3 regions of the Photobacterium carnosum genome follow, and region 1 is predicted to be linked to each of the others. Evidence: predicted binding sites of a transcription regulator. Region 1 holds the regulator's gene; each other region holds the start of a gene.
What was found. The regulator PurR, encoded in region 1, represses purine synthesis genes. The targets are predictions, from matches to a motif close to TNANGNAAACGTTTNCNTNA.

Region 1 (10,053 bases):
CCAATCCATAACGGGTGACTTCATAGTCGATACCTTGTGCTTGAGCTTCTTTTTCATTAATACCAACACGTGCTAATTCAGGTGCGGTGTAAGTCACGGCAGGAATCACGGAATAATCGACTTTGAATTTTTTAACTGCCCCAAATAAGCTATTGACTGCGGCATACCATGCTTGGTGAGCGGCAACGTGGGTTAGTTGATAAGGACCGGCAACATCACCAACAGCATAAATATTAGGATATTGAGTTTGTAGGTATTGGTTAACAGCGACAGTGCCACGCTCTGTTGTGGTAATGCCGAGTTCTTCTAAACCAAAGCCTTGTACATTCGCAACTCGTCCTAACGCGACCATTACGGCATCAAATTCTATGCTAACTTGTTGGTTGTCATGTTCAACAACAACACGTTGGATACGCTGACCATTGTCATCAAGAGTAGATTCAAATTGGACCGCATTATGTTGCAGTAAAATATTTACACCATCGTGAGTAAGAGATTGCTCAACCAATTGAGCGGCATCGAGATCTTCACGATTTAGTAGTTGGGGTGATCGTTCAACAATCGTGACTTCAGCACCTAATCGACAGAAACTTTGGGCTAATTCACAGCCAATAGGACCACCACCAAGAATAAGTAATCGTTTTGGTAGGGCGGTTAATTGCCATACAGTATCAGACGTTAAGTAATTAACCGTATCTAAGCCAGGGATTGCAGGCACTAATGGACGCGCACCAGTTGCAATCACAATATTACGGGTTGTAATGCGTGTGCCATTCACTTCAACTTCCCATGGAGATAGGATAGTTGCATCACCTGTAACACAGTTGACACCTAATTGACTGTAACGTTCGATGGAGTCATGGGGTTCAATTTTTGCGATAACATTATGGATACGTCCCATCACTTGAGCAAAATCGATGTGATTAATTTGAGCATCGATACCAAGGGTTGATGCATTTTTAATATCTGCGGCAGTATGTGCTGCGCGAATAAGTGCTTTTGAAGGTACACAGCCGGTATTTAAACAATCGCCACCCATTTTATGACGTTCAATAAGAGTGACTTCTGCTTTTACTGCTGCGGCAATATACGCACTAACTAAACCACCTGAACCAGCCCCAATGACAACTAGATTTTGATCAAAGCGAGCGGGTTTTTGCCATTGTTTGTATTGTTTTTTCATTGTCATTGTTTTCATTATCCATTTTGTAAGTAATGGGAAGAGGCCGAGTAGAACTAAAGAAAATAAAACGGGAACTGAAACTATACCACTGAGTGAGTCTATTTTCCCAAGTTGAGTACCTGCATTAATATAAACCGCAGTACCTGCAAGCATGCCTAATTGGCTGACCCAGAAAAAAGTACGGGTTTTAATTATGGTTAAGCCCATTAAAAGATTAATAAGGAAAAAAGGAAAAACCGGAATTAAACGTAAGCTCAGTAGATAAAAGCCTCCTTCTTTCTCAATCCCATTATTGAGTGTGGTTAAGCGATTACCAAATTTTGTTTGTACCCAGTCACGTAATATAAAACGACTAGAAAGAAATGCTAGCGTTGCACCAATTGTGCTGGCAAATGACACCATAATCAGGCTTGCCCAAAAACCAAATAATGCAGCACCTAATAAGGTTAATATCGACGCGCCAGGAATTGAGAGGGCAGTGACTAAAATATATAAACTAAAAAAGCTGATATAAGCCGTAATTGGATTTTCAAGGATATGATGCTGTAGCGTTAATTGCTCTTGCTTCGCAGCGTCAAGTGTAAGAAATTGACCAAGATCGAAATAGAACCAAGTGCCAATAATTGCCAAGATAACAGTAAGTAATAATATTTTATTCCGTTTCATTATTGCTCCTTAATTATTCTTTATTATCTGCAGTAGAAGAGGCTTGAGCCGTTATATTCTGCGGTGAATTTGATGTTGATTGGGGTTGAATCGGTAATGAGCAAAACCCTTGAGCTGGTACATCAAGCGCAGTATTAAATTTAGCCGATAAATTTTGAAAACTGACTAATGCAGTTATTTCAATAATATCATCACTGCTATACCACGTTGCGAGTGTTGCTAGCATTTCATCACTGACTTGTTGGTCACTAAGGGTCATTGCTTCTGTATACGTCAATATCGCTTGTTCTTGTTCTGAAAAATGTTCAGAAGTTTGCCAATGGGCTAGTGCTTTAATTTTTTCTAATGAATGACAGCGTTCGGCTAATTTCATTCCATTAGCATCAACACAAAAAGCGCAGTTATTAAGTTGTGATACGCGGACGCAGACTAACGATCGCATAACGGCATCAATGGGGGATTTTTTACGATCAAGATAACCAAAGAACAAAGCCACTAACCAAAAAAGTACAGGTTTTCGTCCCCATAATTTAGCTGGATTGAGTATTTTGCCGAAATGGCGTTTTTGCAACCACAGTACCGGTTTGACCCACAATGAAAATGTTTTTTTGGTTAATATACGCAAGGTATGTCCTTATTAAATGAGAATCACATCGACTCTTAAGTAGCAAGACCGAGGTAACTAATATTGTATTTCATTTAATGACAAAATTTTTTTTTATTCAAAACATTATTGGAAATAATAAATAACAAATAATAATAACGAAAGTCATAATCGTTACATTAAGAGCAAAATGTGACGTGCGTATGTTATTTTTTATGATTAATAATAAAAAATAGTTAATAAAAGGTTTTATTTTATGGTTGTGACGGGGTTTGTAGAAATTAATGAATAAATATTTTATTTTCTTATTCTTTTTATGTGTTTAATTTACTTGTTCAATAAATGTACATTTTAGCGTGCGTTTATCATGTTTATTGATTTGGAATGGGTAATGTAAGGATTGTGTAGGGGTAGATACGTGTATTTGTTGGATAAATTAAAGAGGCACTGGGCCTCTTTATTCTTAAGCGTCACTTAGCCAGTTGACGGATATTTATTATAGTTTAGCTAGCAGTTCATTGCGTCTGCTTTCTGGTATTACTGACCAATGTTGGCCATGTATAGCGCCTTCCAATGCCCATAGTAACTCTAAACTTAATGATGCCTCTTGTCTTTTTTGTAATGCCTTATAGGCGTTGAGTGCACCAATATCATAGAGTTGATCAATCGTTTGAATTCCGACTTTTTTAAGCATCCTCTCATTTGAAAGCCGTAGGTTAGGTAAATCTTTTATTCTATCCGGAGTGCAACATTCTTTTGCTTTTTTATCAGCTTGTGCTGCTTCAAGAGAATATTTTGCTTGCTCTATTATTTTTTCAGGTTCTTCCCACCATTCATCAAGAATAGCGTAATGTTTTGTTCTGACGGGAAAACCTCGTTTTTCATAGATATAGGGTTTTAAACCCGCTTGTTTAAATTCCTCTTTTGTTTTTGCATTTGCTCGTAGATGGAGTTTATTATTAACGACCAGTGCGAACATTGTCTCACCTGCGAAAATACCAAAGCCACCAAACATGGAGCGAGATCTAACGTTGCCTAAATGATCTAATAGCTGTAATGAATTTTTTAATATTGGTTTGTCCATACTTCTACTCGGTGAATAAATGAGTGTCACCTAACATTAAAGTAGTTGTAAATTTACTTTATTATTAAAGTTATTTACGAGATAAATTGCCTACTCTAAATCATCCATGCATTACTCTATAAATAATACTATCAATAGTGAAGTATTATTTATATTTTGTAAGTCTTTTGCTTACTATTATATGTGTTTACAAGGTTCATTATATTCGATCTTTTAAAAAGGTAAGTTTTAATATTAATGACAGCTGATGAATCTGTGAGATTGCTCATGTTTTCTGACGGTAAGGATAGCGACGGTAGAGATAAGGATTGGATTGATTACGAATGGATGAAAAAGCCAATAGAAATATTGGCTTGATAAATAGGTTGTTATATTAGCGTAAATCTTTTACAGACTTGCGTTCAACGATTGCAGGTGCCATTTCAAAAATTTGACGCTCATGATCTTTGTTCTTCATTCGGTCCATTAGAATTTTAATGGCGGTTTTACCTAAACGACGTTTTGGCTGGTGGATTGTCGTTAATGGCGGTGCGAAGTAAGGTGCAAGATCAATGTTATCGTAACCAATAATTGAAATATCATCAGGAACACGTAACCCAGCTTGCTCAAAGGTACTAATAAGTGCCATTGCCATGATGTCATTAAAACAGAAAATAGCCGTTGGGCGCTCGGTCATTGCAATATATTTTTCAGCCGCTATAACCGCTGAATCACACTCAAAGTCACCTTCAAGGATCCAATCTTCGTTAACGGCTAAGTTAGCTTCAGCCATCGCTTTGTTGAAGCCTTTTAAACGTTCACGACAAGTGGTTTTCTCATTATGGCCAGATAAGCAACCAATGCGACTATGACCATGGTCAATAAAATATTTAGTCGCAAGATAGCCACCTTGCTCGGCGTTATCCTGAATTTTATCAGTATGTGGGCTTTCTGGACCCCAGTCCATTACAACCATAGGTAGGTCTTTTTGGCGCTCAAGCAGATCCAATAGTTTCTGATCAAGATCAGAACACATCACTAATAAGCCATCGACACGCTTTTCTGCAAGCATACGTAAATAATCATATTGCTTAGAAAGATTACCTTCAGTATTACATAAGATGAGTGTGTAACCTTCGCGGTAGCAGTACTCTTCAACACCATGTACAACTTCAGCAAAAAAAGGGTTAGTTGATTTAGTTACTAGCATACCAATAGTGCGAGTGGTATTACATTTTAGACTACGCGCAACAGCACTTGGTGCGTAATTAAGCTCTTCAACAGCAGCCAGTACTTTTTTTTGTGTGGCTTCTGCGACAAAGCGCGTTTTATTGATTACGTGTGAAACTGTTGTCGTTGAAACTCCAGCCATACGTGCAACATCTTTAATGGTCGCCATATTTATTCTTCTAATAATGAGTGCTAGAGTTGTTTCTAGCTAATTCTGTGGTACCAAATTGAATAATTACTGAGATGAATATAATTCAATGTATTTACGTAAACTCTCTCGTTAATTATTCAATTTGGCACCGATAATGTTTTATTACATACTTAAATGGTATTAACACCAAAAACCGCATTTGTTTGCGGCTTTTATAATTATTGCATATTTTTCAAGTGTAATCGCTTGCGTTCACATTTTACTGAGTGTTACGCGTAGTGCAACGTTTCAATTGTCTTGGAGTAAATTATTTGATAGCTATCAACAAAAAAACGTTAATTTCAGTAATTTTATCGTAAGGTTACTAAAATTTACTAGGTACGATCAACATAATATTATGATAGTAGATAAGGATAACCATGGACAGGATGAGGATGTACAGAAACGTGCCAGCCATAGATGCTATGAATTATTAGGGGGGTTAATGCTTGCCATGGTGAACCATCGGCTTGAATTTTACCATGCTGAATAATAACCATCCGTTGAGCATATTGTGCGGCTAAGTTGAGATCATGTAATACAATAATAACCGCCGCACCTTTAGCCGCCATTATTTGTGCCATTTGTAATGTTTTATGCTGGTGAGCTAAATCCAAGGCTGATGTCGGTTCATCTAACATTAGAATGCATTTATCATGTGCTTGGCTTAATTGGGTTAAAACGCGTGCGAAATGGATCCGTTGTTTTTCACCACCAGATAACGTTGGATATAAGCGTTGAGCAAGATGAATGACGTCAGTATCTTGCATGGTTTGGGTAGTAATTCGGTCAATTTCTTGACGTGATAAACATAGCGGCATCGTACCAAGCTCAACCACTTCTTTACAGGTAAAGGCAAATGAGAGCGAACTGTGTTGCGGCAAAATACCTAAATGACACGCTAGTTCAGATCGTTGCCAACTATTTATATCACGATCAAAAAATGCAACTTGACCACTTTCAGGCTCTATTTCACCGCACAGTATTTTAAGAAGGGTACTTTTACCTGCACCGTTAGGCCCGAGTAGTGCTGTTATTTCTCCTGCTTTTATATCGATACTAAAATTATCTAATAAGACTTTACCCGCCAGTGTTAACTGTAAATTACGTGCTGAAATTACAGTTGAGCGTGCTGAGGTTGCCGTCATGCGATTCTGCCTTTTTGTTTATTAAGTAGATAAATGAAGAATGGAGCGCCTAAAATGGCGGTAATAATACCCACGGGGAGTTCTTGCGGTGCAAACGCACTACGGGCGATCATATCGGCAACGAGTAAAATCAATGCGCCTAAAATAGCTGAAATGGGTAAGAGGGTTTTATGATTAGGACCTGAAATCATGCGTCCTAAATGGGGGATCACCAGACCAATAAAGCCAATCGGACCCGTAATAGCAACAGTAATACCTACACCCGCAGCACAGACAATAATTAAACTACGCTTTAGATGTTGAACATTTACCCCCATATGACGAGCTTCAGCTTCGCCCAATAAAAACGCATTAAGCGCATTTGCTTGGCGATAACAATAATAATAAATGACGACGAGGCTCACAAAAGCGAGGCCAATATTCGGCCACGTCGCTCCTGCTAACGAGCCCATTGACCATAAAGAAAAATCACGTAGCGCTTGATCATTCGCAATATAGTTAAGTAACCCAAGACCTGCACCCGAAATCGCTCCAATTGCCACACCCGCCAATAGCATTACCACGACAGATGTACCATTTTTATCGGTGCCAAGGTGATACACCAAATAGGTACTAATAGCGCCACCCAAAAAAGCGAAGAAGGGCACAGCACCAATATTCATTAATAAAGGATATTGCGTCATTAACGGGGTAAATAAAATGATCGCAAAAGCTGCGCCTAGGCCAGCACCTCCTGAAATACCAATAATACCTGGGTCTGCGAGGGGGTTACGAAATAATCCCTGTAGAACAGCACCGCAAATAGCCAGTATTGCCCCGATAGCAATACACAATAATGTTCGTGGTAGACGTATTTGATGGATCACGAGATCAATATGAGCGGCAAGCTGATGGTCTCCAGGTAATAATGCTATAAAACTATCTTTATAACTGATATCCATCGGTCCAATTGCAATTGAGCTTAATAATGCAAAGAGCAATGATCCAATACTGATAGTGTAAATAACATGGGGTGAAATACGGCTGTCGTTCATGATGGCTTTATCTCAGATTACGATTGTGGGTAGAAAATATGATTAAGGCGCAGAGCTTCATTAATACTATGGATGCCTAAGCCACCAATTAATGCCGTACCGTCAATCACTGCAATTGCATTATTTTTTGCCGCAGGGGTTGCCTCTAAGACGGGCATTTTTTTGATAAGTTGTGCCATGTCTTTGATGGAGGCTGTCGTACGGTTACTGAGTAAAATAATATCAGGTTGCATTTGTAAAATGGCCTCGGTTGAAACTGGCTTATAATTTGATACCATCGCCGCTGCTGGGTTTATTGCCCCCGCTAAAGTAATAATACTGTCGGCGGTGGTATTTTTTCCGGCAACACTAATTGGTCGTCCATCATGAATCATTAAGAACAATACTTTTTTAGGCTGAGTCTGGTGTGAATTGTTTTGTTTAATCGTTTTTACTGTGGTGGTTATGGTTTGTTTAAGCTGCTGCGCTTGTTGTGAATGTTGGGTTAAGGCTGCCACTTGATCGATTCGATGCAGTAAATCAGGCACCGTTTCACCACCGTTAACAATATCGACCTCAATTCCCGATTGCTTTAACAATGTTAATGTCTTTGGTGGACCCATTTCATCGGAGCCAATAATGCGAGTCGGGGCTAAAGCAATCAAGCTTTCTGCTGACAGTTGACGGTGATAACCCACTTTAGGCATGTTATCTGCCACCAGTGTTTTACTGGTTACATCGACGGCAATTAATTGTTGCTCAGCCCCTAATGCATTAATGATTTCAGTAATAGCAGCACCCGCGCTAATCACTCTTGCAGAATTTGGTTCTGCTTGCGCATGGGCTAAGGGACTAAATAAGCTTGATGCGGAGATAAACAGTGTGGTTGATAACAGTATTTTTTGAGAAATATATCGTAAAAAAGGTGCAGTTATAAAAGAGGTATGACGGTCCATTATTGTTGATCTTCCATTAATAGTTGCGTGGCTTTAATGTCGTTTTTTTGTAGAAAAGCTAATAATTTGAGCATCTGTTCGACTGAGGCTTTTTTATCAGCACCAATAACGACGGGTTTATTTGCCTGTGCTTTTACAGCGGCTAATAGTTGTTGTGAAAAGTTATCCCAGTTGTCGATCGATTGACCGTCTAATGCCCAATAAGGTTCAGCGGCAACGAGGTTTATTGTGATCGGATCGGCTTTGGTTGTTTGTAATATTTGAGTCGCGGTTTGCGGTAATTCTACATCTAATGCTTTAATTTTCACTGTTGCGGTAAGTAATAAAAACACCATCACAATAAAAATAATATCCAATAAAGGCGTTAAATCAGGGTTGAGTTCATCTGTGTTTTGCTGATGATTATTGATACTAATCATGCTGATTTACCGTTGTAAGCTGGGTTTTCTTCACAAGTATCACACGGCTTTACTGGGCCATTACCGACATCAATGTTCATGCCTTCTAACCATAAATTACAACGATTTAGACTGTGCTCTAATGTCGCCATGATGCTATCGGCCCATAAGCCTAATAATTGTGAGCCTGTAATGGCAGGCAGGGCAATAATTAAGCCAGCAGCGGTAGTGCGCATCGCTAAACCTAGACCATCAGCAAGATCACTGGGAGTCACAGAGCCTGTTGATAGGGCAATGCTTTTAAACATTTCAATTAAGCCCAACACCGTACCAAGTAAACCTAATAGCGGACTAATCACACCAATTAAACTCAGTAATCGTAACCCTGAACGCAATTGTTGACGTTTTTGAAGTAGCCAAATACCCGCGGCATCTTCACGTAATGGTTTCGTAAAATGACGATGGGAAATCAGCATCGAGATGCCTTTACATAATAATGGCCGTTGGTGTTTAAGTTGTTCTGCTAACTGATCAAGTGCGCGATCATCATGGCGATTTTGTTTATCCAAAAGGGCGGTAACTTTGGTTTTTCCAACACCAGTACAGAGTAATACTTGTATAAACCGTTCAACTAAAATCATGACCGTTAATATCGAGCAAATAAGCAGCGGCCATGTCATAAGGCCAAATTGTTGGGTGAGGTTGTCAATAACAGTCATGGTTTAGTCCAGTTTAAAACGTACAGGGATCTGTACTCGGTGGGCAATCGCTTTACCGTTCACAATATGAGAAGAAAAATGCCATTGTTTGATCGCCGCGATTGCCGCGTTATCTAAGATCTGTGCGCCTGATGATTTGATCAGTTTTTGCTTGAGTTGTTGTCCTTCTATATCAATCCAGACTTCAATCAGTACTTGACCTTCAATGCCGCGACGTTTGGCTAATTTGGGGTAATTGACAGCGCTGGGTCGCATAGCAAAGGTCGGTTTTGATACCAACTGTAATGCTTGTGTTCCTGCGTTATCGACTGCGGCGGCCGTTGTTTTATTCGCTTGATTTAATTGTGCTTTTATCTGCTTTAATGTTGTTTTTGTATCTGTCGTTGTCGTTGTCGTTGGTGCAGGTGTAGGTGCTACGGTTGCTGATGTCTGCTTTAGTGGTTTTTTGTGCGTAAGCTGCTTTTTCTTTACTGGGGAGACGATTTTTTTGATCGGTGGCGTCTTCTTTTGCGTTACTGTTTTCTTCGGTGTTATCGTTTTTTTAAGCGTTGGGGCTTTTTTATCCGCTGTTGTGGTCTTTGTTAAGCGCTTCATGGTTGATGCAACAGGGGGCTTTACTGGCGCAGATTTTGTTGGTATCGATTCGGTTGATATTGGCATTACCGTTGGCGGTGGTGTTTTCACTACAGTAGGTGGAACAGCAACGAAGGTTAAACTGACACGTGGCGTATCGGTTCCTATCGTCAGTGTGATTGGATCCTTGGTTGGCATCGCAGCAAGAAACATACTATGAACCAACAATGATACCGCCCCAGCGGCAACGTAACGTTTTGTATTCACTATTTTTACCTAAAAATAACACTAAAAAGAACGTCATCGATAG
Region 2 (10,053 bases), on a different contig from region 1:
ACCCAATCAGCAATTAATTATGTGCACTTAAAAGATGAATACCTTAACGAATGATTACATCTGATCACGGCGATACTATTCATTAACAATGATATCGCCATTATCATTAAAGTCTTCATTCTCAATCATTGCTTCGGCAATATCTTCAATATCAAATCGATATTCAATAAAAGTCGCAATAATATCTTCTGGCATCGATAGTGCTTGCTCACTTTGTTGTTGTAGCCATGATAATGGCAACCAGCAATTGATCAGTGCGCCACCTTGCTGGGCTGGAAAGTGAATCGCTTGCTGATCTGAGTGCCAAGTTTGAATATCAGCAAATAATATATTTTGGTTCATGTAATTTTTACTCTTGTAAAAGGCGTCTTAATTCACGTTGTACTTGTTTAGCGCCTGGGCGTAATCCTCGCCACAGCATAAAACTCTCGGCGGCTTGCCCAACTAACATTCCTAAACCATCAATCGTTTTAAGCGCATTTTGTTGTTGCGCCCATTGATTAAAGGCCGTAACACTGGAACCGTAGACCATATCATAGCAACAAGTCTGTTGACCGATAACAGATGTTGGCACGGCTGGAACATGACCACTCAAACTCGCTGAAGTTGAATTAATAACCACGTCAAAACTCTGCTCACCTAAAGCATCAAAAGATAACGCTTCAACATCACCATATTCAGCAAATAATGTGGCTAACTGTTGGGCTTTGGTCAAGGTGCGATTAGTTATAATGAGTGTCTGTGGCTGCTGGGCTAATAAAGGTAGAATCACCCCTCGTGCAGCGCCGCCAGCACCGATTAATAAAATACGTTTATCTTTCAGTGCGACCTGTTGGTGCAATAAATCTTGCACCAAGCCTTCACCATCCGTGTTATCACCTAATACACCACCATCATCTAAACTTTTTAGCGTGTTTACTGCGCCCGCTAATTGAGCCCTTTGCGTAAGTCGGGTCGCGTACTCAAAGGCTTGCTCTTTAAACGGCACCGTAATATTACAGCCTTTACCACCCTCGGCAAAAAAAGCATCCATTGCAGTCACAAAGCCATCGAGTGCCACTAACTGACTACAGTATTCCATCTTCTGGCTGGTTTGACGGGCAAAAAGGGTATGAATGAAAGGGGATTTACTGTGATTGATGGGATTGCCCACCACGATATATTTGTCCATAGTCCATTACTCAAATAAAAGGGCCGATATATCGACCCTACCACTGGATGAAATAACTGCCAAACATTGCTGCTGCCAATTTACCATTCTCGAGGGTGAAGATAATCACGACTCAAACGTGCTTCTGCGGCATCAGGATCGGGGTGATAACAATATTCCCAACGCGCTAAAGGTGGCATCGACATTAAGATCGATTCGGTACGACCGCCGCTTTGCAAACCAAACAGGGTACCGCGATCATACACTAAGTTAAATTCAACATAGCGCCCACGACGATAAAGCTGAAATTCACGCTCGCGCTCGCCATAAGGTAACCCATACCGTTGAGCAACAATCGGTACATAAGCATCAATAAAACCATTACCGACCGCTTGAGTATAAGCAAAGCTTTTTTCAAAACCCCATTGGTTGAGATCATCAAAAAACAGTCCACCGATACCGCGGGTTTCATCACGATGAGGTAAAAAGAAATATTTATCACACCATGCTTTGTGTTGTGGATAGACATCATCACCAAACGGCGCACAAATCGCTTTCGCGGTATCATGCCAATGCTGACAATCGTCATCAAACGGATAAAAAGGCGTTAAATCAAACCCACCACCAAACCACCATACAGGTGCTTCACCGTCTTTTTCTGCAATGAAAAAACGCACATTGGCATGGGATGTCGGCACATAAGGATTATGAGGATGAATCACTAATGATACCCCCATAGCTTCAAACCGTCGTCCAGCAAGTTCCGGACGATGCGCTGTCGCAGAAGCTGGCATCTCATCACCATAGACATGAGAGAAATTAACGCCGGCTTGTTCAAACACTGCACCATTACGTAATACGCGACTACGACCTCCGCCACCTTGCTCACGTTGCCATTGATCTTGTTCAAACTCAGCACCGTTATCTTGTTGTGCTAATGCCAGACAAATGGTGTTTTGTAATTGGAGCAGGAATGTTTTTACAGCGTTCTTATTAATATCTATCTGGTTACGATTAATCATTGATTACCCCTGACGGAAAATATTACCCGTTTGGGCATCACGAATTTCAGAAGGATTATTGCGTCCGCCCGTCTCACCATTCAATATTGCAGCTAGTTTATCCCCCAACTGTTGCTCTACATCTGCCACTGTACGCCCCGGCTCAAGTCCGGTTAAATTAGCGCTGGTTGAAGTTATTGGCTTACCGAATTCACGGCATAGTTGCTGAACTAACGGATGCGCGGTAACACGAACAGCAATGGTAGAAAACTGACCCGTTAAAAAAACAGGGATGTTGGCTTTGGTTGGCATTACCCAAGTGACAGGTCCTGGCCATGAGGCTAAAACCGTTTGCTTCTGTTGCGGTGTTAATTGGCTATCATCGATATACGGCAATAACTGCTCATAATCAGCAGCAATTAAGATCAAACCTTTTTCCATTGGGCGTTGTTTCAGTGCCAATAGTTTATTAACGGCCTGTTGATTATCAGGATCACAACCGACACCAAACACCGCTTCTGTTGGATAACCAATTACTTGACCTTGCTTTAGCGCTGTAACCACTTGCGTAATATTTGCCACAAATTCCCCTGTTTTGTATTCAGCTGATATTCTATTTTTAGTTATGGTAATCATCATACCGACACATACGGAACAACACCATTGAAGGTTAATCATAGCGTAACTTTCACTACGCAAACGTTTTCCTTTGAGTTAAATCACCGTATAATGGCGAAAATTACACTTTAGTTGTTCATTACCTATAGGAGATTGGAATGAAAGTTGGAATTATCATGGGATCAAAATCTGATTGGCCAACCATGCAACATGCAGCAGAAATGTTGAAGCGTTTTAATGTTGCTTACGAAACTAAAGTGGTTTCAGCTCACCGTACTCCTCATTTATTAGCGGAATACGCTGAAACAGCACGCAGTCGTGGCATCAATGTCATTATTGCTGGTGCTGGCGGGGCGGCACATTTACCCGGTATGACTGCCGCATTTACCAGTTTGCCCGTCCTTGGCGTTCCTATTCAATCTCGCGCTTTAAAAGGTATGGATTCATTATTATCGATTGTGCAAATGCCTAAAGGTATTGCTGTAGGGACACTCGCGATTGGTGAAGCGGGTGCCGCTAATGCTGGTTTATTAGCAGCTCAAATCATTGCGACACATAACCCAGAAGTTTTAGCCGCAGTAGAAGCGTTCCGTCAACAACAAACAGATACCGTACTTGATAACCCAAATCCGGCTGAGGACGCATAATGAATCAAGTATTGGTCCTTGGCGCTGGGCAACTGGCACGAATGATGGCGTTAGCCGGAGCACCACTGAATATTGATGTCATCGCCTATGATGTTGTCAGCACTAATGTTGTACACCCTCTCACTCAACAGTGCCAATCACTCTCACTGATTGAAGCAATTGCTGCTGTCGATGTGATCACCGCTGAGTTTGAACATATACCCACAGATATTTTATCGCTCTGCGCCGCGAGTGGTAAATTTAAGCCTCACCCAAAAGCCATAAAAGCCGGCGGCGATCGTCGTATCGAAAAAACCTTATTGGATCTCGCGAAAGTTGCTAATGCACCGCACCATATCATTAATACTCGCACCGATTTAGACGCAGCAATCACCACGCTGGGCCTACCGATGGTATTAAAAACAGCGCTCGGTGGTTATGACGGTAAAGGTCAATGGCGCTTAAAAACCCGCGATCAAATTGAATCAGTATGGGCCGAAATGGCGCACTGCATTGCTGCGACTAATAACCAAGCGATTGTGGCAGAAAAATTTATTGGTTTTGATCGTGAAGTGTCTTTAATTGGTGTCCGTAATGCCAATGGTGATGTTAAAACCTATACCCTCAGTGAAAATGTACACACTGACGGCGTACTCAGCCTATCAACAGCCATTGTTGGCGATACCATTCTGCAACAACAAGCACAGCAGATGTTTACCGCCGTTGCTGAACAACTCAATTATATAGGTGTACTGGCACTGGAGTTTTTTGAAGTGAATGGTGCGTTATTAGTCAATGAAATAGCACCTCGCGTTCATAATTCAGGCCATTGGACTCAGCAAGGAGCGGAAACCTGTCAATTTGAGAACCATCTGCGCGCAGTATGTGATTTACCACTGGGTGGTACTGCACTCATTCGTCCGAGTGCGATGATTAATATTTTAGGTCAAGATAGTGTGCCACTGGCTGTATTGGCATTAGAAAGTTGCCACGTACATTGGTACGGCAAAGAAAAACGAGCGGGACGTAAAATGGGGCATATCAATGTTTGCGCGGCCACTCCAGAACAACTGCAATATCAATTAATGTTGTTAGGTCAAATATTATCGAAACAATATTTCCCGACATTACCACGCTAAACACCACTCACAAAAAAGCCTGCATCGTAATGCAGGCTTATTAATGTTATTCAATATAGTCACTATTTTTCAGCATTCTGATAAGCATTACACTTACGATCAGCACATTGTAATTTAATACCACTGACTAATTTTTTTTCTATCAACAGCCCAAAACCACACTGCTGACACACACCAACAACCGGCTGATTGTTGACAGCAAAGCGGCATTGCGGATATTTATCACACGCATAAAACAGTTTGCCATAGCGTGATTTACGCTCGACTAAATGACCCCGATGACACTCAGGACAATCAATATGGGTTTGTTGCGGTTTTTTTTCTGGTGATGCAAGGTAATGGCACTCAGGGTATGCCGAACACCCAATGAACATGCCATAACGACCTTGGCGTAATACCAACGGTTGCGCACATTCTGGGCAGGGCATATCTAACTGTTTAACAATATGACCATCATTTTGTTTTAGTGGCTGAATATAATCACACTCAGGGTAATGATCGCAGCCTAAAAATGGACCATGTTTACCAAACCGCATCACTAAATCAGCCTCACATTGCGGGCATGATTGATGCTGTAATGCTTGTTCATGGGCAGAAAATAATGAATCATGATGAGTTGTCATTATTAATGTAGACCTCCATCTTCTGCGCCATATAATAATTCTTCTACTTTATCATATGCAGCTTCGTTTCCTGGGGCGTTAAATAACACCATCAGAATAATCCACTTTAGATCATCAAGTACAAACTCTTGAGTATCGAGTTCCATCACCCGATCAATCACCATTTCACGAGTATCAGTATTTAATACATCGATTTGCTCAAGATAAAGTAAAAAACCACGACAAGCCGTATCCATCCGCAACATTTCATCAGCGGTATAGATGCGCATCGATGTTATCGCACTGTGGTTAACATACGGTGTATTTTCTGTTTCTTGTAAAGCCGCCAGTTTTTCAAGCCACTCTAATGACTTGTAAATATCATCCTGATGAAAACCTGCACGCAAAAGCTCTTCAGAGAGCTCTTCTTGATCCACTAACAGCTCGGCTTCGCTTTGAATGTAGGTTTCAAATAGATACATAAGAATATCCATCATAACTAGCCCCTCCTCGTTCTGATATAACCACCGGGCACTGCAGTCACCCAACCAGACAGTTCTAATTCTAATAATTGCGGTAAAATTTGGTGGATGGGTTGTTTACAGCGTTCAGCAACGACATCTACGGGTGTTGCCTCGGTGCCTACGTTAGCCAACAGAGCGGGAAATGGCAATTCTTCATTTTCCTTCATTACTAAAGGCACGCCTATTTGATTGTTTATTGCACATTCTGTCAGGCTTCCTACCTCTTCATAAATATCAGCAGGACTTTCTACCAGTTTAGCACCGGATTTAATCAGCGCATTACAGCCACGACTGGCGGGATTATGAATCGAACCAGGCAACGCAAAAACCTCTCGTCCTTGCTCTAGAGCATAACGCGCAGTAATTAATGATCCACTTTTTTGCGCGGCCTCAATCACTAATACACCAGCAGATAAACCACTAATGATGCGATTACGCCGCGGAAAGTTTTGCGGTCGCGGTTGTTCTTGCGGCCAAAACTCTGACACTAATGCGCCCTGTTCAGCAATACTCGCAGCTAATGAACGATGTCGAGCCGGATAAACTTGATCCAGCCCAGAACCTAACACTGCAATGGTTAATCCACCGCCTTGCAATGCGCCTTGATGTGCTTGACCATCAATGCCCAATGCTAATCCACTTGTGACCACATAATTATTAGCCGCGAGAGCTTTTGAAAAATAAAACGCGGATTCGCGGCCATCAATCGATGCGGAACGACTACCAATAACGGCAATTTGAGGTGCGCCTAAACAAACCATATCGCCACGTACAAATAATATCGGTGGCGGTGAAGCGATCTGTTTTAACAAATGGGGATAATGCGGTGAATCGAGGGTCAATATATGTTGTTGCGGAGCGCGTTGCCATTGTAATGCCTGTTGGATCCGCGCTTGATTCGGATGATGTAAAGCCTGTATTTGTTTCGCCGTTAAACCACATTGTTGTAATTGTTCAGTCGTCATTACCACTAACTGTGATGGACTCGCATGAGAGAGTAAACGCTGAATACGACTGCCACCAAGAGAGGGAACAGCCGCAAGTTGTAACCATGCAATAAGCTCTGTTTCTGTCATAACCACTATAAGCGTGGTGCTTGAGCAACCACTCCAGGTTTAAAGGGTTGTTGATTATTAAGTACTACCGCCAAGCTGAAATATTCATAAGGACGTAGTACCATCGCTTGCGCTACTGCAACTGTTCCTAATTGAGTACTATCAGTTAACAACGTACTCGCTTGATAATGATATTGACCTTTTTTACCTTGAACTTGCGCGCCAGGCTTAAACAACTCAAACACTTGCCCAGCAATCATGCCATCAAGATGACCTCGGTCGAGCACAATCACATCGTAATTGGAAATATAACTATAACCACTAATTTGACCTAATACGGTCGCGGATAACGACGCTGGCGGAGTAGTTGGCGAAAATGACAGATCAGCTTGGCCATCAATGCCTAATAAAGGTAATAAAATATCATTTGGAATAATTTCCTGCTGAAAGTCATCAACTTTCAACTGGCTCATCGCACCATCACTTGCAATAACAGTGACATCTGCAATCTCTTTCAACGTTGAGATGGTGGCTTTAATCGCAGAGTTAGCGACTTTATCTTTACTATCATCACGATCAAAATCTTGCTCTAAACGATATACTCGCCACTGACTAGTCGGAACTAATGACTGATCAGCCCACAACACATCACCAACAGACAGATAACCACGCTCTTCACTGGTACCCATAATTTGCGGTTGGGTTGGAAGAGCTTCAGCACTGATCAACTTATCTTGAGCCACATATGCCAACATTAAATAACCAGGTAATGAAGTAATAGGCTGACGAACAACCCGCATTTGAGGGGATAATTTGAGGTATTTTTTAAGACTTAACTGCGGTTTACCATTCACCCAAATAAGATGTAATCGATCACCTGGATAAATTAAATGCGGATTTTTTATATAACTGTTTTTTTGCCATAACTGTGGCCATGACCATGGATTATCTAGAAATACGGCCGAAATATCCCATAACGTATCCCCTTTTTTAACCACATAAATTTCAGGATGACTATTTTTTAGCTGTGGCTGCGATGCGGCAAACAACGACGGCATAAAAAGAATAAAACTAACGATAATAACCCATTGCTTCATGTGATCCGTTCCTTCGATTACACAAATAGCTACCTAGCGATAATAAAATAATCACTCATATTGGCAGAGGTTGGCATTAGCCATTTGATATGTCGACTGTTTAACTATCACTACCCAACGCTTTTCGGCTTATATCACGATTTAATAATCACTGTTACATCGAAGACGCTTTAACTTTGCGAACAACTAACATTAATTTTTTAGCGAAAAGAGGTCTTCATTTCGTTACTCTAATTTCGGTTAACCACCACCACTCGCATTAGGTACTGTTCTTTGAGAGCTAAAATGACTAGAATTAGACCAACAACGCTGTATCTTTCTAGTAACCGTTAACGAATTCGAGCCCTTATGTCGCTATTGCCAGTTTTAATCTTTCCAGATGACCGTCTACGTACTGTAGCCAAGCCCGTTGCGGCGATTACGCCACAAATTCAGCAGATCATTGATGACATGCTTGAAACCATGTATGAAGAAGAAGGTATCGGCCTTGCGGCAACTCAAGTCGATATTCATCAACAAATTGTGGTTATTGATGTTTCTGAGCAACGCGATCAACCAATGGTGCTAATCAACCCAGAGATCACAGCTGCCCATGGCGATGATGGTATTGAGGAAGGTTGTCTTTCCGTACCGAGTGCTCGTGGTTTTGTACCACGTGCAGCAACAATTACTGTTTCAGCATTAGACCGCAATGGTAACAAGATCACCTTTGACGCAGATGACCTACTAGCCATCTGTATTCAACACGAATTAGATCACCTTGCCGGTAAACTGTTTGTTGATTACTTATCGCCACTGAAACGCCAACGCATTAAAAGCAAATTAGAAAAACTAAAGCGTTCACTCTAACAACATCCACCATTCGAGGTTATCTTGAGTAAACCATTACGTATTATTTTTGCAGGTACGCCTGACTTCGCCGCCCGTCATTTGGCGGCGTTATTGTCTTCACAGCATCAAGTTGTTGCAGTTTATACCCAGCCCGATCGCCCAGCAGGTCGCGGCAAAAAACTCACCGCAAGCCCGGTCAAAAATATCGCTGTCGAACACGATATTCCGGTATTTCAACCCGCCTCGTTGCGTAACCTTGAAGCTCAACAACAACTAGCCACTATTGATGCAGATATCATGGTTGTTGTGGCTTACGGTTTATTATTGCCTCAAGAAGCACTTGATACACCACCACTCGGTTGTATTAATGTTCACGGTTCAATTTTGCCACGTTGGCGTGGTGCGGCACCCATTCAACGTTCAATTTGGGCGGGTGATAAAGAAACTGGCGTCACTATCATGCAAATGGATATCGGCCTTGATACAGGTGACATGTTACACGTCACTACTTTACCGATCACGGCTACTGATACTAGTGCAACCATGTATGACAAACTGGCAGATCTTGGTCCTGACGCATTGATTAATTGCTTAACCGATATTGCGAATGGCACTGCGGTTGCGACCAAACAAGATGACGCCCAAGCAAACTACGCTAAGAAATTAACCAAAGAAGAAGCCCAAATTGATTGGACCATGGACGCAACAGCCATTGAGCGTTGTGTACGTGCTTTCAATCCATGGCCAATGAGTCACTTCACTGTTGCTGAGCAAACAATCAAAGTATGGCAAACCAGCGTTGAAGATGACAATCAAGGCCAATTACCGGGTACGATTTTAGCGGCGGATAAACACGGTATCGTGGTCGCAACAGCACAGGGTGCATTGCGTCTATTGTCACTGCAACCGCCAGGTAAAAAAGCCATGTCAGTCGCGGACTTATTAAACTCGCGCCGAGAATGGTTCCAAGTTGGTACTCAACTTTAAACATCAAGGCCAGGGTTAAGTCTCTGGCTTTTCTTTTTCAGATTAACCACGTAGCGCCAGCACCAACAGCGCTCAGGAAACAGCTATGAATGTAAGAGCCGCAGCGGCCAAAGTAATTTATCAGGTCGTCGATCAAGGGCAGTCATTGTCTGCCGCGCTACCGTTAGCGCAGCAAGATATCAAAGAACGCGATCACGCTTTATTGCAGGAAATCTGCTATGGCGTATTACGCTGGCTACCTCGATTAGAGTCAATTACGAACGCATTAATGGATAAGCCTCTAAAAGGTAAACAACGGGTTTTCCATCATCTAATTTTAGTTGGCTTATATCAACTAGGTTATATGCGCATTCCTGCTCATGCTGCGGTTGCTGAAACTGTTGATGCCACTAAAACCCTTAAAAAAACCCAGTTGCGTGGTTT
Region 3 (10,053 bases), on a different contig from region 1:
AGTTGATTTTCGTGATGTTGATTACACAAAACCGACGGCGATTATTCTCGGTGGCGAAAAAAATGGGATCACGGCTGAAGCATTAGCACTGGCAGACCAAGACATCATTATTCCAATGGTTGGCATGGTACAGTCACTCAACGTGTCAGTTGCCAGTGCCTTAATTCTCTATGAAGCACAACGCCAACGCCAAAATGCAGGCATGTATGATCGCACCACCACCTTGCTTGATGACAGTGTGGTTAATCGCATTTTATTTGAACGTGGTCATCCAGTATTAGCCAATGTTGCCAAACAGAAAAATCTACCGTATCCACAATTAGATGATCAAGGCCAAATTGTTGCCGATGAACAATGGTGGGCGGCAATGCAAGCAAAGAAAATTAAACGCCCAGTAGCAACTAGCGCAATTAAAAAGGATTAACCATGAGCGGACAACTCCTCAATACTGTCGCCCTCACCGAACTAACTGGTATCGGCGCAAAAATGGCAGAAAAACTGCATAAAATCGGACTTAATAATGTCCAAGATGTGCTATTTCACTTACCATTACGTTATGAGGATCGTACCCGTATTTGGCCAATTAATCGCGTTGCGCCTGGGCAATTTCTAACGGTTCAAGGTGAAGTCAGCCATTGCAGCATTCAATTTGGCAAACGCAAAATGCTGACCGTAAAAATTGGCGATGGTACTGGTTCAGTCACATTAAAGTTTTTTAATTTTAATGCTGCGATGAAGAATAGTTTTAGTGACGGTAAACAAGTCAAAGCCTATGGCGAAATCAAAGGCAGCCAATTTGGACTTGAAATCATTCATCCTGATTACCGCCTTTTTTCAGAACCAACAGAACTCAGTGTTGAAGAAACCCTCACGCCGGTATACCCAACCACTGATGGTTTACGCCAAACCACATTACGTAATTTAACCGATCAAGCTTTAGCGCTGCTTGAAAAATCAGCCGTAACAGAGTTACTTCCCGCAGGGCTATACGACCAACAAATGACGCTGGCACAAGCGCTACAATTGATGCATCGTCCTACCGCTGACATTTCATTAGAACAACTTGATGCAGGTAAACATCCAGCTCAAAAACGACTGATTTTAGAAGAATTGTTAGCCCAAAACTTATCAATGCTAGCGCTACGCAGTAAAGGTCAACAACATCAAAGCTGGTCATTTTCTCCCCAAGACACTCTCAAACAACAACTATTAGCGAGCTTACCGTTTACCCCAACAGGCGCACAGCAACGAGTAGTGGCCGATATTGAAGCGGACCTTGCTAAATCACAACCAATGATGCGCTTAGTACAAGGGGATGTAGGTTCGGGTAAAACCTTAGTCGCAGCCCTTGCCGCTTTACGTGCGATTGAACATGGTTATCAAGTTGCATTAATGGCACCAACGGAATTATTGGCAGAACAACATGTTGCCAACTTTAGCCAGTGGTTGAATCCAATGGGCATTGGTGTTGGTTGGATGGCAGGTAAACTTAAAGGCAAAGCGCGTGAAAAAGAATTAGTACGTATCGCTAATGGTGACGCCAAAATGGTGGTGGGAACCCATGCTTTATTTCAAGACCAAGTGGTATTTAATAACCTTGCCCTGATTATTATCGATGAACAACACCGTTTTGGTGTCCATCAACGGCTTGATCTCCGCGAAAAAGGCGCAACGAATGGATGTTATCCACATCAATTAGTGATGACAGCAACGCCGATCCCCCGCACCTTAGCCATGACCGCTTATGCCGACATGGATACCTCGGTGATTGATGAGTTACCGCCAGGTCGAACCCCAATTCAAACGGTAGCGCTACCGGATAGTCGTCGTCCGCAAATTATTGAACGTATTCGCGCCGCATGCCAACAAGAAGGCCGCCAAATCTATTGGGTGTGTACTTTAATTGATGAATCGGAAGTACTTGAAGCACAAGCAGCATCCGATACTGCCGATGAATTAACGCGGTTATTACCAGACATCAAGGTTGGCTTAGTCCACGGTCGAATGAAACCCAAAGAGAAACAAGCCATTATGGCAAGCTTCAAAGCGGGTGAAATTGATTTGCTGGTCGCAACGACAGTAATTGAAGTCGGGGTTGATGTTCCCAATGCCAGCTTAATGGTAATTGAAAATCCAGAACGGCTTGGATTAGCCCAATTACACCAACTACGAGGTCGAGTCGGTCGAGGTGAAATCGCCAGTCATTGTGTATTGCTTTACCATGCGCCACTAACCAAAACCGCACAAAAACGATTAGCGGTATTACGTGAAAGCAGTGATGGCTTTGTGATCGCAGAGCGCGATCTTGAAATTCGTGGCCCCGGTGAATTACTGGGAACGAAACAAACTGGTATTGCTGATTTTAAAGTGGCTGATTTGATTCGTGATCAATACTTAATTCCCCAAGTCCAAAAATTAGCCCGTCATATTCACGACCAATATCCTGATAATGCGATTGCAATTATCGATCGTTGGATTGGTCAACGAGAAAATTACTCTAACGCTTAACGCTTCTTTCATCACGGTTATAACAACCCAAAGTCATTAACCGTGATTCATTTCCTCTTTATATTTAGACCTACCGACCGCAATGATTAAAAACAAAGCAAACGATTGCTATTTTTCAAAAGATAACTACAATAGCCGCAAATTTACGCCACTTTAATCTCTGCCAGTGTTGATTTGGTTCTGAGTAACAGCAATCACAGACCACCGCCAACAACACAATCAATCGCCCATTCAGCGCGAATAATGGATACCAGAGAACCAGTTAGGATCATCTATGACTCAGCATCACACTAGCGTAACGCCAAGAAATTCTGACCTTGTTTACCGTTTAGATGATAGACCACCGTTGCCACAAACGCTCTTTGCAGCGACTCAACATTTATTGGCAATGTTTGTCGCAGTTATCACACCATCATTGATTATTTGTCAATCACTAGGCTTACCAGCAAGTGACACCAATACCATTGTCAGCATGTCATTGTTGGCATCAGGCATCGCTTCTTTTATCCAAATTAAAACCTTTGGCCCTATTGGCTCAGGGTTACTGTCTATTCAAGGTACTAGTTTTAATTTCTTAGGCCCAATCATTGGCGCAGGCTTGGCACTCAAAGCTGGCGGAGCAGATATTCAAACCATGATGGCGGCTATTTTTGGCACCATTATTTTTGCCGCTTTTACTGAAGTGTTTATCTCTCGCATTTTACAACACGCCCAGCGCATCATTACGCCATTAGTGTCTGGTATTGTGGTGACATTAATTGGTTTAACCTTAATTCAGATTGGCCTAACCTCGATTGGTGGCGGCTACAGTGCAATTGCCGACGGTAGCTTTGGCAGCCTTGATAATCTGATGCTTGCAGGGACGGTGTTAGGTTTTATTGTGTTACTTAACCGCTTTAAAAACCCTTACTTACGCGTGTCATCCATTGTTATCGCAATGGCAGCAGGAACATTACTGGCGTGGATGTTAGGCATGATAAATACCAACATCACCAGCACGAATCCGTTAATTGCGATTCCAATGCCAATGCAATATGGCCTTAGTTTTGATTGGGGATTGTTAATTCCGTTAATGATAGTATTTGCGGTGACTTCCCTTGAAGCCATTGGTGATATTACGGCGACCTCTGAAACCTCGGAGCAGCCAGTAAAAGGGCCGCTATATCTAAAACGAATCAAAGGGGGCGTACTTGCTGATGGTCTCAACTCGGCAATGGCGGCAGTGTTTAACAGCTTTCCAAACTCAACCTTTAGCCAAAACAATGGCATTATCCAATTAACTGGCGTAGCGAGTCGTTATATCGGCTACTTTGTCGCAGGAATGCTAGTACTGCTGGGACTATTCCCTGACGTAGCCAGTCTGGTTCAATTGATTCCAGAACCAGTATTAGGCGGCGCAACCATCGTTATGTTTGGCACCATTGCTGCGTCTGGCATTCGTATTATTTCTCGCTGTCATCTTGATCGCCGTGCAATTTTAATCATGGCATTGTCTTTTTCAATGGGATTAGGCATCGCCCAAAAACCTGAAATATTGCAATTCTTACCTGAGATTATAAAAAGTATTCTCTCTTCAGGCATGGCCGCTGGCGGTATTACTGCGATTTTATTAAATATCATTTTGCCCGATGATAATGCTGAGCCTCTCGATCTGATTGACGAAGAAACAGCTACCGAAAACTAATTATTACCATCATTAAAAAAGCCCGTATCAAAATGAATGCGGGCTTTTTATACGACGTTATTATGCTTAAGAAACGCACTTACACCATCACTGTTTTACTTTATGTAATGGCAAACTAATCTCAACTCTTAGACCACCTTCACTACGATTACGTACTGAAATAACCCCTTCATTTTGATCAATGATCCGTTTCACAATCGCCAGCCCTAATCCAGTACCTTCCGTTTCATTACCTCGCGCAGAGTCACCACGAGTTAATGGCTGAAACATCTTTGTTACCTGATCAGGGGCGATACCCGGTCCATTATCTTCAACACAAAACCAAGCTGATTTACGATCAACTGATGCGCCACTAGAAAGCTTAACCCAACCATTACCGTACCGTTGCGCATTAATAATCAAATTTGCAACTGCTCGTTTAAGTGCAACTGCATTAGCTGAAACTATGCCTGGAATCGGAGTTAATTGCTGTTCAATAACGTTGCCATAACTGCCTTCAGTATACGCAACATCTTCTAACAACAGATTAAGATCAACATCTTCTTCATCTTGTTTTTTAGTCGATTTCAAATAATCCATAAATTGACTAATAATGGCGTTACATTCTTCAGTATCAATAATCATCGAGTCGGCTAAGTAACTGTCCTCAGGTGACATCATTTCCGTTGCTAATCGAATCCGCGTTAATGGTGTTCGCAAGTCATGACTAACGCCTGCCATTAATAAAGCACGATCATCTTCAAGCTGTTTAATCCCTTGTGACATCTGGTTAAATGCCTTAGTTACTGAGCGAATTTCAGATGCACCTTGCTCAGGCAACTGTGGTGGCGTTTCACCACGTCCCACTTGCAATGCTGCTTGTTCCAGCTCGACTAACGGCCTATTTTGAATTCGAATAAACAACCAGCCGCCCGCTATTACAAGAAAAGCAATAATTAGGCTATAACGAAATAAAGGAGAAAAATCATCTTCTTGCAGTTCTGATAACGGGATTCGCATTAAAGAATTTGGCATCGCATCAGTTCTCATCCACAGTACATAACTATGGGCACCTAACAATAACCGCACATCCGTTGGTGAATGTAATTCACGTGACATTTCTTCACTCAAATAACTAATATGAGTGGCATCATTAAATTCTGCTGCACCTGGAGAATTAGGGGCATGTAACGTCACGCCTAATTCTTCAAGTAACTCTCGTCGAATGGGGCGATCAAGATGGACAGTTTGACCATCGGCCATCTTAATGTTTTCTTTCAGCATCAACTTTACTTCGTAAGCTAAAATACGATTAAACTGCTGAATACTAGGAAGTAGCGCATAATTGACGATGGTCAGATACGAAAAAATCTGGCTTGAAATTAACAAGCCAGCTAATAATATCAGTGTTCGCGCAAAAGTACTTTTGGGCGATAACCGCATGGCTTACGCCTCACTACCATCAGGAACAAACACGTACCCTAAACCCCATACTGTTTGAATATAACGTGGGCGACTAGGATCTTCTTCAACCATACGACGCAGACGTGAAATCTGCACATCAATTGAACGTTCCATTGCTGAATATTCACGACCACGGGCCATATTCATTAACTTATCACGTGACATGGGCTCACGCGCATTGGTCACTAATGCTTTTAATACCGCAAATTCACCCGATGTCAGTGGCATTGGCGCATCGCCACGGAACATTTCACGCGTACCAAGATTAAGACGGAATTCACCAAACTCAATCACTTTACTTGAAATACTTGGTGCACCTGGTGCTTCAATGGTTTGACGACGTAATACGGCACGAATACGCGCTAATAATTCACGCGGATTAAACGGTTTAGGCAAATAATCGTCGGCTCCTACTTCAAGCCCAACAATACGATCAACTTCATCGCCTTTTGCCGTTAGCATCAAAATAGGTAGCATATTGTTAGCACTACGTAAGCGACGACAAATAGATAAGCCATCTTCACCGGGTAACATTAAATCTAATACCATCAGGTGAAACGTTTCACGTGCAAGTAAACGATCCATTTGCTCGCCATTAGCAACGCTACGTACTTGAAATCCCTGTTCAGAAAGATAACGCTCAAGTAATGCACGTAAACGCATGTCGTCATCGACCACTAATATCTTATAATTTTCCTTCATTTTTCACCTTCATCGATCACGATAGCGTAGTGTTACTAAATGTACGTAAGTCGTAATAACTAACGCTTAATTTGATTGTAGAGTGGCAATAATCACCAACACACAATAATCACTACATGTTATAAATTATAACATGCTAATTATTATCATGATTGTGTTATTAGTATTGTTATAACGTTTAACAATTACCCTTTTTATATGCCTTTATAGCATGGCGATTCAACTCTGAACACTACTTTACCTGAGAGATTAATTTACGATACACACAAGGACACTTCTCGCCGTACTTACGCTATTTACAATTAATTCCTTCAGCGAATTAGTCCTCTTTAAAGGGGCGCAATTTATCATTATGCTACTTTCTATTTTGCACTATCGATGATAGAACAATGCCAAACTATCGTGCGAGAATGATGATGAGAACCAATTTAATCACCCGTGAAGGTTTTACTAAATTAGAGCAAGAATTAGATTATTTATGGCGTGAAGATCGTCCTGAAGTCACTAAAAAAGTCACTTGGGCTGCAAGTCTTGGTGATCGCAGCGAAAATGCCGACTATCAATATAATAAAAAACGGCTGCGTGAAATTGATCGCCGAGTTCGCTTTTTACGAAAACGTTTAGAAGCCGTTAGCGTGATTGATTACTCCCCTCAACAAGATGGCAAAGTATTTTTCGGTGCTTGGGTCGAAATTGAAAATGAAGCAGGAGAACAAAAAACCTTTCGCATTGTCGGCCCTGATGAGATTTATGGTCGTAACGATTACATCTCGATTGACTCACCAATGGCACGCGCGTTATTGAGCAAACAAGTTGACGATGACACGATAGTAACGACGCCACAAGGTAAAAAAACATGGTTTATTAATCATATTCGTTATCAAGATTAACCATGATCACAATCACCTAAAATCAGTTGTTTTAACACACTCTTCACCGCGGTTGACTTGCCAGATCAAGATTCAGCCGTAAAATGGAAGCTTAACGATCAACAAGAGATATCAACGGATGAGCAACGCTATCAACCAACAGATCGCCACCGAACTGAATGTCCGCACCGAACAAGTCAATGCGGCAGTCACCCTACTTGATGATGGTAATACGGTGCCATTTATTGCCCGTTACCGTAAAGAAGTCACTGGTGAATTGGATGACACCCAACTACGTAATCTAGAATCACGTTTAGGCTACCTGCGTGAACTCGATAGCCGCCGTCAGGTGATTTTAAAATCCATTACAGAGCAAGGTAAGCTAACAACAGCATTAGCCGCTGAAATCAATAATGCTGACAGTAAAACTCGCCTTGAAGATCTCTATCTACCTTATAAACAAAAGCGTCGTACTAAAGGTCAGATTGCTATTGAAGCAGGCATTGCCCCCCTTGCTGAATTGTTATGGAACCAACCACAACATTCACCAGAAACAGCGGCTGAGCAATACTTAAATCCAGAGCAAGGCTTTGCTGATAGTAAAGCGGTGTTAGATGGTGCGCGTGCGATATTGATGGAACAATTTGCGGAAGATGCGGCACTACTTGAAAAAATTCGTCGTCAATTAAATACGTCTGCAGAACTTACCTCTCGAGTCATTGGAGGGAAAGAACATGATGGTGCTAAATTTAAAGATTACTTTGACTATAATGAGCCGATTAAAAACATTCCGTCCCACCGTGCGCTAGCATTATTCCGTGGCCGTAATGAAGGTTTCTTACAACTATCACTCAATGCTGATCCCAATAAAGACGAAGCCGTTCGTAGCTCATATTGTGAAATCATTATTGCTGAACATTATAAGGTTACCCTTGGCTCACAAGCTGCCGATGCGTGGCGTAAACAAGTGATCAGCTGGACATGGCGTATTAAGATTTTAATGCACATGGAAACCGAGCTCATGAGCATTTTGCGTGAAAAAGCCGAAGATGGTGCAATTCAAGTTTTTGCAGATAATCTGCATGATTTATTAATGGCAGCGCCCGCAGGTCCACGAGTAACGCTAGCACTTGATCCCGGTTTACGTACGGGTAGTAAGATTGCTGTCGTCGATGAAACAGGTAAGGTTTTAGATACTGCGACCATTTACCCTCACCAGCCGCATAATAAAATCACTGAGTCAGCCAAAGTAGTTGTAGCGCTGATTAACAAGCATAACGTTAACTTAATTGCGATTGGTAATGGCACTGCTTCACGTGAAACAGATGCGTTTGTCGCGAAGCTTATTAAAGATAATCAGCTTAAAGTACAAAGTGTGATGGTCAGTGAAGCCGGTGCGTCGGTTTACTCAGCATCAGAATTAGCTGCAAAAGAATTTCCTAATATGGATGTGTCTATTCGCGGCGCAGTATCAATTGGCCGTCGTCTACAAGACCCATTGGCAGAGCTAGTTAAAATCGATCCTAAATCAATCGGTGTTGGCCAATACCAACATGATGTTAGCCAAAGCATGCTTGCGAAACGTTTGGACGTCGTCGTTGAAGACTGTGTAAATGCCGTCGGTGTAGATGTAAATACAGCATCAGCCGCGTTATTAACCCGTGTTGCAGGACTAAATGCCACCATCGCACAGAACATTGTTAATTACCGTGATGAAAATGGTCGCTTTGATGCGCGAACCGCCCTTAAAAAAGTCGCTCGTTTAGGGCCAAAAGCGTTTGAACAATGCGCGGGTTTCTTACGGATAATGAACGGTAAAAATCCACTAGATGGCTCAGCCGTTCACCCTGAATCTTATGCCGTAGTCAAAACAATATCAGCAGCCAACAACAAGCCTGTTGACGCGATTATTGGTAACAGTGACTTTTTGCGTAACCTTAAAGCCATTGATTATACCGATGCACATTTCGGTTTACCGACAGTAACAGACATCATTAGTGAGCTAGATAAACCTGGGCGAGATCCACGTCCTGAGTTCACCACCGCTACTTTTGCTGATGGCATTAATGAAGTAAAAGACTTAATTCCGGGAATGGTATTAGAAGGTGTGATCACCAACGTAACCAACTTTGGTGCTTTTGTTGATGTCGGTGTTCACCAAGATGGTTTAATCCATATCTCTGCCCTGTCTGATAAATTTATTTCAGATCCACGAGAAGTGGTTAAAGCCGGTGATGTGGTTAAAGTTAAAGTGATGGAAGTAGATATTCAACGCAAACGTATTGCGATGAGCATGCGTTTAAATGATGAACCTGGCCAAGAAAAGCCAAGTCGTCATCAATCAACGCCAGCACCTCGCCAGCAACCATCTCATCAACAGCCACGTCAAAACAACACATCTGCACCACAAAAGAATACCCCACCAATGGGTAACGCTTTTGCAGCTGCATTTGCTAAGGCCAAGAAAAAATAATAACCACTGATGTGATTATTACCCCCAACAGCCAGACATTTGCTCTGGCTGTTAATTTAGATAACGCTAAGATACTGCGTGGGTGGGTTGGGTAATGTTGATTGAGCGTAATGATGACTCACCACACCTTTAGTACGTTCACTGGCACTGATTAGCGCTAATTGTTGTAATAGCTCTCGGGGCAGTTCAATGTGCATCGAATAACCTAATGGCTGATCTGGTGTCACATAATTATCGAGAGATAAAACCTGCACAATCTGTGCTAAGTGTTGTTGGTAACCTTTAAAAAATTTAGTTTGTGGCTGGCTATAATTAGGATGATCACTCGGGTCCCAACTCGATTTATTACGCTGTTTCTCTTCTGCACTAAGGGC

Region 2: the regulator PurR is predicted to act here: its motif matches at 2,843-2,862, upstream of purE (5-(carboxyamino)imidazole ribonucleotide mutase).
Region 3: the regulator PurR is predicted to act here: its motif matches at 2,602-2,621, upstream of GLP24_RS09900 (uracil-xanthine permease family protein).

The regions. Positions count from the first base shown of each region.
Region 1 is NZ_WMDN01000003.1:101,691-111,743, forward strand. Features, by position in the region: gene GLP24_RS04055 (FAD-dependent oxidoreductase) at 1-1,849, opposite strand, end outside; gene GLP24_RS04060 (carboxymuconolactone decarboxylase family protein) at 1,863-2,474, opposite strand; gene GLP24_RS04065 (TfoX/Sxy family DNA transformation protein) at 2,950-3,537, opposite strand; gene purR (HTH-type transcriptional repressor PurR) at 3,911-4,915, opposite strand; gene GLP24_RS04075 (heme ABC transporter ATP-binding protein) at 5,293-6,084, opposite strand; gene GLP24_RS04080 (FecCD family ABC transporter permease) at 6,081-7,118, opposite strand; gene GLP24_RS04085 (heme/hemin ABC transporter substrate-binding protein) at 7,136-8,053, opposite strand; gene GLP24_RS04090 (ExbD/TolR family protein) at 8,053-8,472, opposite strand; gene GLP24_RS04095 (MotA/TolQ/ExbB proton channel family protein) at 8,469-9,170, opposite strand; gene GLP24_RS19920 (energy transducer TonB) at 9,174-10,010, opposite strand.
Region 2 is NZ_WMDN01000036.1:9,009-19,061, reverse strand. Features, by position in the region: gene GLP24_RS18905 (gamma carbonic anhydrase family protein) at 1-54, shown strand, start outside; gene GLP24_RS18900 (DUF1488 family protein) at 76-342, opposite strand; gene aroE (shikimate dehydrogenase) at 350-1,171, opposite strand; gene hemF (oxygen-dependent coproporphyrinogen oxidase) at 1,252-2,172, opposite strand; gene tsaC (L-threonylcarbamoyladenylate synthase type 1 TsaC) at 2,176-2,733, opposite strand; gene purE (5-(carboxyamino)imidazole ribonucleotide mutase) at 2,928-3,416, shown strand; gene GLP24_RS18875 (5-(carboxyamino)imidazole ribonucleotide synthase) at 3,416-4,534, shown strand; gene GLP24_RS18870 (DNA topoisomerase family protein) at 4,597-5,157, opposite strand; gene GLP24_RS18865 (DUF494 family protein) at 5,160-5,633, opposite strand; gene dprA (DNA-processing protein DprA) at 5,636-6,736, opposite strand; gene GLP24_RS18855 (LysM peptidoglycan-binding domain-containing protein) at 6,742-7,812, opposite strand; gene def (peptide deformylase) at 8,161-8,661, shown strand; gene fmt (methionyl-tRNA formyltransferase) at 8,686-9,630, shown strand; partial or broken gene rsmB (16S rRNA (cytosine(967)-C(5))-methyltransferase RsmB) at 9,713-10,053, shown strand, end outside.
Region 3 is NZ_WMDN01000008.1:109,512-119,564, forward strand. Features, by position in the region: gene trmH (tRNA (guanosine(18)-2'-O)-methyltransferase TrmH) at 1-424, shown strand, start outside; gene recG (ATP-dependent DNA helicase RecG) at 427-2,508, shown strand; gene GLP24_RS09900 (uracil-xanthine permease family protein) at 2,783-4,192, shown strand; gene envZ (two-component system sensor histidine kinase EnvZ) at 4,280-5,614, opposite strand; gene ompR (osmolarity response regulator transcription factor OmpR) at 5,618-6,337, opposite strand; gene greB (transcription elongation factor GreB) at 6,754-7,227, shown strand; gene GLP24_RS09920 (Tex family protein) at 7,346-9,679, shown strand; gene GLP24_RS09925 (ATP-dependent Lon protease) at 9,736-10,053, opposite strand, start outside.